3 regions of the Pantoea osteomyelitidis genome follow, and region 3 is predicted to be linked to each of the others. Evidence: predicted binding sites of a transcription regulator. Region 3 holds the regulator's gene; each other region holds the start of a gene.
The links. Region 3 encodes ArgR, which controls arginine synthesis, uptake and breakdown. Its sites were predicted from a motif close to ANTGAATAAAAATACANT; they were not measured.
Positions count from the first base shown of each region.

Region 1: the regulator ArgR is predicted to act here: its motif matches at 1,592-1,609, upstream of argF (ornithine carbamoyltransferase).
Region 2: the regulator ArgR is predicted to act here: its motif matches at 2,012-2,029, upstream of argC (N-acetyl-gamma-glutamyl-phosphate reductase).

Region 1 covers NZ_JBGFSN010000003.1:222,780-226,057, reverse strand. The annotation lists gene ABU178_RS03340 (GNAT family N-acetyltransferase) at 1-159, shown strand, start outside; gene miaE (tRNA isopentenyl-2-thiomethyl-A-37 hydroxylase MiaE) at 202-981, opposite strand; gene rraB (ribonuclease E inhibitor RraB) at 1,047-1,460, opposite strand; gene argF (ornithine carbamoyltransferase) at 1,634-2,641, shown strand; gene pyrB (aspartate carbamoyltransferase) at 2,910-3,278, shown strand, end outside.
Region 2 covers NZ_JBGFSN010000011.1:11,696-14,973, forward strand. The annotation lists gene ABU178_RS18310 (argininosuccinate synthase) at 1-85, opposite strand, end outside; gene argB (acetylglutamate kinase) at 110-886, opposite strand; gene argC (N-acetyl-gamma-glutamyl-phosphate reductase) at 903-1,907, opposite strand; gene argE (acetylornithine deacetylase) at 2,076-3,224, shown strand.
Region 3 covers NZ_JBGFSN010000005.1:33,290-36,567, forward strand. The annotation lists gene yhcN (peroxide/acid stress response protein YhcN) at 1-21, opposite strand, end outside; gene ABU178_RS13825 (YdgH/BhsA/McbA-like domain containing protein) at 123-395, opposite strand; gene yhcN (peroxide/acid stress response protein YhcN) at 470-733, opposite strand; gene argR (transcriptional regulator ArgR) at 1,224-1,694, opposite strand; gene mdh (malate dehydrogenase) at 2,125-3,063, shown strand; gene mscM (miniconductance mechanosensitive channel MscM) at 3,129-3,278, opposite strand, start outside.

The sequences.
Region 1 (3,278 bases), on a different contig from region 3:
GCGCGCGAACGCGGCTTTAAACGCTGCTATCTGGAAACTACCGGCAACCTGACGCGGGCGATTAAGCTGTATGAGTCGTTGGGGTTTGAGCATATTGATGGCGCGCTTGGCTGCACAGGCCATGTGGACTGCGAAGTGAGAATGCTGAAGGCGCTGTGAAAGGGGGCAGGTTTACGGCCCGCCCCTTGCGGAGCAGAACTATCACGCCCCGGCTTCGGCACGCCACACCGGCACCCCACTATGAAAGCGCAGCTCATCGTCCGGTTCGGTAATCAGCATGGCTTCAGTTTCGCCGATCTTTTGCACCCGTGGCGCAATATCTTTTGGTGAAATCTGCGCCGCCAGCGTCAGATAATCCTGATAGTGGCGCGCTTCGGAGCGAAGCAGCGAAATATAAAACTTCTCCAGCTCCCCGTCGAGGTAAGGCGCGAGGCTGGCAAAACGTTCGCAGGAGCGCGCTTCGATATAAGCGCCGCAAATCAGCTTATCCACCAGCGTATCGGGCTCATGCGTCGTCACCTCGCGCAGTAGACCTTTGGCGTAGCGGCTGGCAGTGATCTTCTTATAAGGGATATTGCGCGCCTGCATAATCTCCCACACCTGATAAAAATGGTGCAGCTCTTCCTTGATCAACAGCACCATCTTCTCCACCAGATCGTCCGCCCAGGGCAACTCGTTGCGCACGATAATGCTTTTGGTCAGTGCTTTATGCGCGTTGATAAAGTTGCTGTCGTGGTCTTCGCGGAAAATAAAATCTTCGTAAGGCTTAAGCCAGGCGCGAATAGCCTCTCCGCTCGGCTTGTCGGCGACATATTTGCGGATCAGCCAGGTGGCGGTTTGCGCCGCTTTCAGCTCGCAGACCATATGGTCGGTCAGCAGCAGGGTCAGATTTTCCGGCCTGCGCGCTTCCTCAATCCATGCCAGCGGGGTGCGACAGTGTAGAAATTGCCAGACAGGTTCAAGCAGTGGTGCGTAATTCATTGTGCATATCAGAAGGTAGAAAAGGCAGAAATGCGCAGGGGCAGAGAGCTGTCCGCCCCTGGCTGTTAGTGGCGAATGCCGTCGTCCTCGTCATCGATGAACTCGTCATCCTCATCTTCCGCATCGGGATCTTCGAAGTAGGTTCCCCAGCCATCGTAATCAACGTTGTATTTGCCAGCAAGATTCACTAACTGCTCCACCTGCGCGTCAATCAGATCGGCCTGTAACGATCCCTCGCTGATAATATCCACGCACATAACCGTGCTGCCATCTTCCAGCTCCAGCTCTTCCGGCTCAGTTACCTCGTAACCCAGTTTGAAGGCATCGACGGCCGCTTTTTCCAGCGAATCGAAATTGTTGCAGGAGAGATGGTGCTCAATGGTATAGAGCGCATCGGGATCGCTGCCATCATCCAGCAGCTCTTCAATGATCAGGCGCGTCTCTTCACGCTGCTCTTCCAGCAATGCTTCGTATGCCATGGTGATGTCCTCAATGGTCGGCAAATAAAGGCGGTGTCCTGCAATTATTTTCCCACACTGCCTCGCGCGCCACTACACAAAACAGAAAGTTTATTTACGCCGGGGTTGAAAATGCATATTCATACGGTTAGATTGAATTTTAATTCACTTTATTCGCTTTTATGGAGTGCTGTATGAGTCAGCTTTATCAACGCCATTTCCTTCGGTTGCTGGATTTTACTCCCGCCGAGATAGGCGATCTGCTTAACCTCGCCGCTGAATTAAAACGCGCAAAAAAAAGCGGCAACGAAACTCGCTACCTGACAGGCAAAAACATCGCGCTCATCTTCGAAAAAGACTCAACCCGCACCCGATGCTCTTTCGAAGTTGCCGCATACGATCAAGGCGCAAACGTCACTTATCTCGGCCCGAGCGGCAGCCAGATCGGCCATAAAGAGTCGATTAAAGATACCGCACGCGTGCTGGGCCGCATGTATGACGGCATTCAGTATCGCGGCTACGGCCAGGATCTCGTCTCAACCCTGGCGCACTATGCGGGCGTGCCGGTGTGGAACGGCCTGACCACCGAGTTTCATCCCACGCAGCTGCTGGCGGACCTGCTGACGATGCAGGAGCATCTGCCGCAGAAATCGTTGCAGGAGATGACGCTGGTATACGTGGGCGACGCGCGCAACAACATGGGCAACAGCATGCTGGAAGCCGCCGCGCTGACAGGGCTGGATTTGCGTCTGGTAGCGCCGAAAAGCTGCTGGCCGGAAGCGGAGCTGGTAGAAAGCTGTCGTCAGGCGGCGGAAAAAACCCACGGCAAAATTACGCTTACCGAGCAGATTGCCGAAGGGGTAAAAGGCGCTGATTTCATCTACACCGACGTCTGGGTGTCGATGGGCGAACCGAAAGCGGTATGGGAAGAGCGCATCGCCCTGTTGCGCGACTATCAGGTAAACAGCGCGATGCTGGCGCTCACCGGCAATCCTGAGGTGAAATTCCTGCACTGTCTGCCCGCGTTTCATGACGACCAAACCACGCTGGGCCGTCAGATGGCGGAACAGTACGGCCTGCATGACGGCATGGAAGTCAGCAACGCGGTGTTTGAATCAGAGCAGAGCATCGTTTTCGACCAGGCGGAAAACCGCATGCACACCATCAAAGCGGTGATGGTCGCCACGCTGGGCCAGCCGTAACGCCTTCCACTCTTTGTTGACGGGAACCAGCAACGCAAACGTTTACCCTGCGCTCGATTTCCTCTTGATGCAAAATACTGAATGCGTATAATGCGCGACAATTTGCCGGGAGGAAGCATGCAACAGCGCAGCGTACAACATCACGCAACATCTCGCCTGACCGCAGGCGGCGCACCTGTTTCTTTCCGTCATTCATCCGATTTTAAAAAAGCCCCTTAATCAGGGGCTTTTTTTTGTCCGCAATCCGGCACGCGCAGAGGAGAGAGACATGGCCAATCCGCTATATCGCAAGCACATCATTTCCATTAACGATCTCAATCGCGAAGAGCTTGAGCTGGTGCTGCATACCGCAGCGCAGCTCAAGGCGAATCCCCAGCCGGAGCTGCTGAAGCATAACGTGATTGCCAGCTGCTTTTTTGAGGCTTCAACGCGTACGCGCCTCTCGTTTGAAACCGCCATGCATCGTCTGGGCGCCTCGGTGGTGGGTTTTGCTGACGGCAGTAATACCTCGCTGGGTAAAAAGGGGGAAACCCTTGCCGATACTATCTCGGTGATTGGCACCTATGTGGATGCCATCGTGATGCGTCATCCGCAGGAGGGCGCCGCGCGTCTCGCCACGGAGTTTTCCGGCGGCGTG
Region 2 (3,278 bases), on a different contig from region 3:
TCTCTTTCAGCCACGGAATAATAGCGGAGGTATCGAGGCCGCCAGAGTAAGCCAGAACGATTTTTTTGATGTCTTGCGTTTGCATTTCGTAATCCTTGAATCAGTGTCGTTAAGCGAGAATCCGGGTGCCAATCGACACGCCGTTAAAAAGGGTCGGCAGCTGTTCCGCATGACGCCAGCTGGCGATATCCACCGGACGACCGAGTGTGCGCGCCGCATCAAGGGCCGCGTTCACTTTCACAATCATGCCGTCGGTGATAATGCCTTGCGCGATCAGCTGCTCGGCTTTGGCTGCGGTCATCTCTTCGATGCGCTGGCCTTTGCCGTCAAGAATGCCGCTCACGTCGGAGAGCAGCACCAGATCGGCGCCCAGCGTCGCGGCGAGCGCGGTGGCGGCCTGGTCGGCGTTCACGTTCATCAGCTCGCCATCGTCGGTCACGCCAATCGAGCTGACCACCGGCATATAGCCCGCCGCCAGCAGGGTATTCAGCAGATCCGGCGTACCCGGCGTGGCCTTGCCTACGTGACCAAGCTCTTCATCAAACTTTTCAACATTCACCATGCCGCCGTCGCCGAGGCAGAGGCCCACACCATTGATGCCGTGCTTTTTCGCCCACGCCAGCAGCGTCTTATTGGCGGTACCGGCCAGCGCGCCGGTAATAATGTCGATCTGATCGGCGGGGGTAACGCGCAGACCATTTTTCTTTTTCACCGGCAGCGCCAGCTTTTTCATCAACTCATCCACCAGGCAGCCGCCGCCATGAACGATTATCAGCGGGCGCTGATGCGCCGAGCGGTAGGTCAGCAGCGCATCAAACAGACGGGCCAGCGCTTCTTCGCTGTCCAGCAACACGCCGCCCAGCTTGATAATTAATGGATTCATCATCTCGCACACCTGTTGGTTAAATAAGTGACTGCGTTTCAGGGAAGCCGAAACGAATATTTAAACACTGAACCGCCTGCGAAGAGGCGCCTTTCAGCAGGTTATCTTCTGCAGCCACCACGATCAGGTGTTCGCCCTGCACGGCAAAGCCGATATCGCAAAAGGGCTGCCCTACCACGCCTTTCAGCGCCGGCACGCCTTTTTCATACAGACGCACCAGCGGTTTGTCGTGGTAGGCATCATGGAACGCCTGCGCCACTTCCGCATGGCCGATACCCGCTTTCAGACGGCAGGTAATGGTCGCCAGAATGCCGCGCGCGAAATTGCCAAGATGCGGGGTAAAAATCACCGGCACGCCGAGATGAGAGGTGATTTCCGGATGATGGCGATGGTTGAAAATACCGTAGGGTTGCAGGCTCACTTCGCAGAAGCTGGTGCCGACGCTGGCTTTGCGTCCTGCGCCGCTTACGCCGCTGGTGGCATTGATCACCGGCCACTGCGCGTCATTCAGCAGTCCCGCTTCCACCAACGGTTTCAGCGCCAGCTGTGCCGCGGTGGGATAACAACCCGGCACGGCAATCAGCTGCGCTTCGCGGATTTTTTCGTGCTGCCATTCGGCCAGACCATAAACGGCTTTATCCAGCCACTCGCCGTGCTGGTGAGTGAAACCGTAGTATTGGGTATAGAAATCAGCATCGTTAACGCGGAACGCGCCTGAAAGATCAAACACAACGCAGCCCGCTTTCAGAAATTCGGGCGCCAGATCGTGGCTTACCTCATGGGCGGTCGCGAGAAACACCACGTCGACTTTTCCCGCCCAGGCTGAGGCGTCGCTTAACGGCTGCAGCGGCAGATCCACAATGCCTTTGAGCTGCGGATGTAAATCGGAAAGTAATTTTCCCGCATCCGGACTTTGCGCTGAAACCGCTAAAGCGGTTATGTTCATATGCGGATGGCGATTCAGGTAGGTGGCAAGCTCTACGCCAGCGTAACCACTGGCACCCACGATCAGCGTATTCAACATCAGGCTGTATACCTTATTACAGTCACACGTTCCGGGTCGCGGCCTTGCCCCGTTGCCCACGATGCCGTTTGCAGAAGATTTCTTGTTCACATGCAGACGACGTTAATGTATTTTTATTCACTATTAGTGCATGAATATTGATACATCCTAACTCAAGGACCGTCAACAGTGAAGACAAAATTACCGCCTTTTCTCGAACTCTACCGCCAGCTGATTGCCACGCCGACCATCAGCGCCACTGACAGCGCGCTCGATCAAAGTAATGAAACTTTAATCAATTTGCTTGCCGGCTGGTTTCGCGATCTCGGCTTTACGGTAGAAGTGCAGCCGGTGCCCGGTACGCGCAATAAATTCAACATGCTGGCGCGCACCGGCAGCGGCGCGGGCGGCCTGCTGCTCGCCGGTCATACCGATACCGTGCCCTTCGATGATGGCCGCTGGACGCGCGATCCTTTCACGCTGACCGAGCACGACAACAAGCTCTACGGCTTAGGCACTGCCGACATGAAAGGCTTCTTTGCCTTTATTCTCGATACGCTGCGCGATGTGGATCTCTCCACGCTAAAGAAACCGCTCTATATCCTGGCGACTGCCGATGAAGAGACCACCATGGCAGGCGCGAAATATTTTTCTGAAACTACCAGCCTGCGCCCCGATTGCGCCATTATCGGCGAACCGACCTCGCTGAAGCCGGTGCGCGCGCATAAAGGCCATCTCTCCCATGCGATTCGCGTGCAGGGCCAGTCAGGCCACTCCAGCGATCCGGCGCGCGGGGTGAATGCGATCGAACTGATGCATGATGCCATTGGCCATCTGATGCAGCTGCGCAATACACTGAAAGAGCGTTATCACCATGACGGCTTCGCTATCCCTTATCCGACGATGAACTTCGGCCATATCCATGGCGGCGATGCGGCGAACCGCATCTGCGCCTGCTGCGAACTGCACATGGATATTCGTCCGCTGCCGGGCCTGACGCTGAGCGATCTTGACGGCCTGCTGAACGAGGCGCTGGCACCGGTCAGCGCGCGCTGGCCGGGTCGCCTGACGGTAGGCGAGCTGCATCCGCCGATTCCCGGCTACGAATGTCCGGCGGATCATGAACTGGTAAAGGTGGTGGAAAAGCTGCTCGGCACGCCGACCGAAGTGGTGAACTACTGTACCGAAGCGCCGTTCATTCAGGAACTTTGCCCGACGCTGGTGCTCGGCCCCGGCTCCATCAACCAGGCGCACCAGCCCGATGAGTTTATCGATACGGCATTTATCAAGCCGACCCGCGCCCTTATCGCGCAAGTTGTGCAGCATTTTTGTCACTGATGAATAATAAATGGGGCATTTCACTGTGAAAGCAGCAAAATGCCCGGTCATTGT
Region 3 (3,278 bases):
GATGGTTGCTTTGATTTTCATAATTCGTCTCCTCATTACAATCAACAACCTGCGGTTTGCTTCAGTTTAAGCGGGTCGTCGATCTTATCTTCGGGCGCGTCAGGCGCGTCCGAAACGGTTAATTATTTATAGAGTTCGGCAGTCACGTGATAGGTGTTGTCGAAATGGTTCTCAATAATGCGGTAGTGGCTGGCGCCCTGCGCATCTGCTTTTTCAGACAGAACCTGACGGACATTGGTCTGATCCCCGTCGTTACCGCTTACGCTGATGGTCTGATTCATCGACTGCAAGTTACTGTTTTGCGCCTGTTCATTACTGACCAGGCTGGCAGCGTTGGCGCCACATGAAAGAACGGAAGCCAGACTCAGTGCGGCAATAGCAAATTTGGTTTTCATGATTTACTCTCCTGAAACTATTGTGATGGCAACCGGACAGGCTGCCGCCTCTATTTCTTTTTACTGTCAGAAACTTATTTATAAAGCTCAGCGGTAGCGTGGTAGTTGCCGTTGTTGTATGCCTCAATCACGCGGTAGGCTTTAGCGCCTTGCTGCTCAGCCTTTTCATTCAGCTGCTGATTGATGTCCATTGGAGAACCGGCAACGCCGCTGACGCTGATGGTGCCTGCAGACTGCAGATTCTGCGCCTGTTGCGCGTTGACAGATTCTGCGGCAAAAGCACCAAATGACAGAGTGGAAAGAATACTCAGAGTTGCGATAGTAGTTTTAATGTTCATAGATATTTTCCTCGTCTGCTGTTTTTCTCTTTTTTGTTCGCTGTGATTTGCATCACGAAAAGAAGTATAGATCTAATAACGTATGAAATTAATACCTCGCTAATAATATTTTGTTGTTACGCTTTGCTCTGAAAGCAATTTTTAATAACCAATGGTTATATGAAACGCTTATATCTTGCCTGCTGTCTGTTAAGTTCATGTAAAAACAACGGGTTAGACCCAATTATCTTTTTGTGCGAAAAACAGTGGACGATCAAGCTGGGCAGGAAAAATTAACCGGATGATGAGACTGCTAGTAGAGAATAAGGCAGTTTAAAATATTGTAGAAAGCGAGTAAGGTCAGAAGGACTGACCAATAGGGGAATAGAGATGAGAGCCGCTGTTTCTAGTTAACTACTTGAATTTAAAGGATAATAAAGGGCGGGGGAAAGTCATGGAAAAAGCAGGAAAAAGTTACCGGCAGGTTATCCGCCGGTAGCGAAAAGGCAGTTTATAGCTCTTGTTCGAATAACATCAGGATGGCGTCATACAGCTGTTTAACGGTAAAGGCGCGCGCGGGTGTAATAAAAATGGTGTCATCGCCAGCAATGGTGCCGAGGATACCTTCCGCTTTCCCCAGGGAGTCAAGCAGGCGCGCAATCAGCTGAGCCGCGCCGGGACTGGTATGAATCACTACCAGCGCATCATTGTAATCAACATCCAGCACCAGGTTTTTCAGCGGGCTGGAGGTGGTAGGGACGCCCAGCTCAGCAGGCAAACAGTAAACCATCTCCATTTTGGCGTTGCGCGTACGCACCGCGCCAAACTTGGTTAGCATACGAGAAACCTTTGACTGGTTGATATTCTCGAAGCCTTCTTCCTGAAGCGCCTGAACGATTTCGCCCTGGGAACTGAATTTTTCTTCTTTTAATAAGGCCTTGAACGCCTTGATCAGATCGTCTTGTTTAGATGGGTTACGCATAGGCTACCAATAATAAAGGGAAATAACCGAAAACCCGCCGCAGGCAGATAAATTATTATGCATTTAAATGAATTTTTATGCAATCCGTAAACGGGGGAAACGGCAGATACGCTAAGCGGGCAGCGATTCTAACAAAGTTTTTCATGCAGACCAAAAAAAGCCTGGGCGCGTATGCAGGGCGAAGGTTGCAAAGTTGTTATATTATTGGAAGTGTCATTCCAACAATAAGGTCACCGCCGATTCAGCGTCTGCATGCTGTTACGTCAACAATCATTCGGGATATCAGGTTTTCGTTGCCTGCTGCGCACTAAAAAAGTGCGGCAGTACGCAAATTGAACAGAGAGCACTCGCCATCACCGGAGAAGTTGATTAAGGTCGTAACCTCATGGATTCCCGGCATTTCTCTGTCCCACCTGATAAGGAGTATAGGATGAAAGTTGCAGTCCTCGGCGCCGCTGGCGGTATTGGTCAGGCGCTTGCGCTTCTGCTGAAAACCCAACTGCCTGCGGGTTCAGAACTCTCCCTTTACGATATCGCACCGGTTACTCCGGGTGTGGCTGTTGATCTCAGCCATATTCCGACAGCGGTTAACATTAACGGCTTCAGCGGCGAAGATGCGACCCCGGCGCTGCAGGGCGCGGACGTGGTGTTGATTTCCGCCGGCGTGGCGCGTAAACCCGGCATGGATCGTTCCGATCTGTTCAACGTCAACGCCGGTATTGTACGTAACCTGCTGGAGCAGGTAGCAAAAACAGCCCCGCATGCGCTGATTGGCGTGATTACCAACCCGGTGAATACCACGGTGGCGATTGCGGCGGAAGTGCTGAAAAAAGCGGGCGTGTACGATAAAAATCGCCTGTTTGGCGTGACCACGCTGGATATCATTCGTGCAAATACCTTTGTGGCGGAGCTGAAAGGCAAGTCGCCTGCGGAAATTGATGTGCCGGTGGTGGGCGGCCACTCCGGCGTTACCATTCTGCCGCTGCTGTCGCAGGTTAAAGGGGTCAGCTTCAGCGAGCAGGAAGTCATCGATCTTACTAAACGTATCCAGAATGCCGGTACGGAAGTGGTAGAGGCGAAGGCAGGCGGCGGATCGGCGACGCTCTCAATGGGCCAGGCGGCGGCGCGTTTCGGCCTGTCGCTGGTGCGCGCGTTGCAGGGTGAAAGCAATGTGGTGGAATGCGCCTATGTCGAGGGCGAAGGCGAATATACCCGCTTCTTCTCGCAGCCGCTGCTGTTAGGTAAAGACGGTATCGCTGAGCGCAGACCGATTGGCACGCTGAGCGCGTTTGAACAGCAGGCGCTGGATGGCATGCTGGAGACGCTGAAAAAAGATATCGCTCAGGGCGAAGAGTTTGTGAAGCAGTAACGCCGCCTGGTCGTATTACCTATAAAAGCCCGGCGCGATGATCGCGGCGGGCTTTTTGCAAGCATTTACAGCCCGCCTGAGCGGAAGGTTCTGCCTTTCGGCGTGCCGTTTGTAACAGGCGCTTGGGCACCGGTCGTCTCCATCCGCACCTGGAAAGGCGGGAAGGGCATCTCAATGCCGTGCTCTTCAAAACCTTTCAGAATCAGTTGATGCAG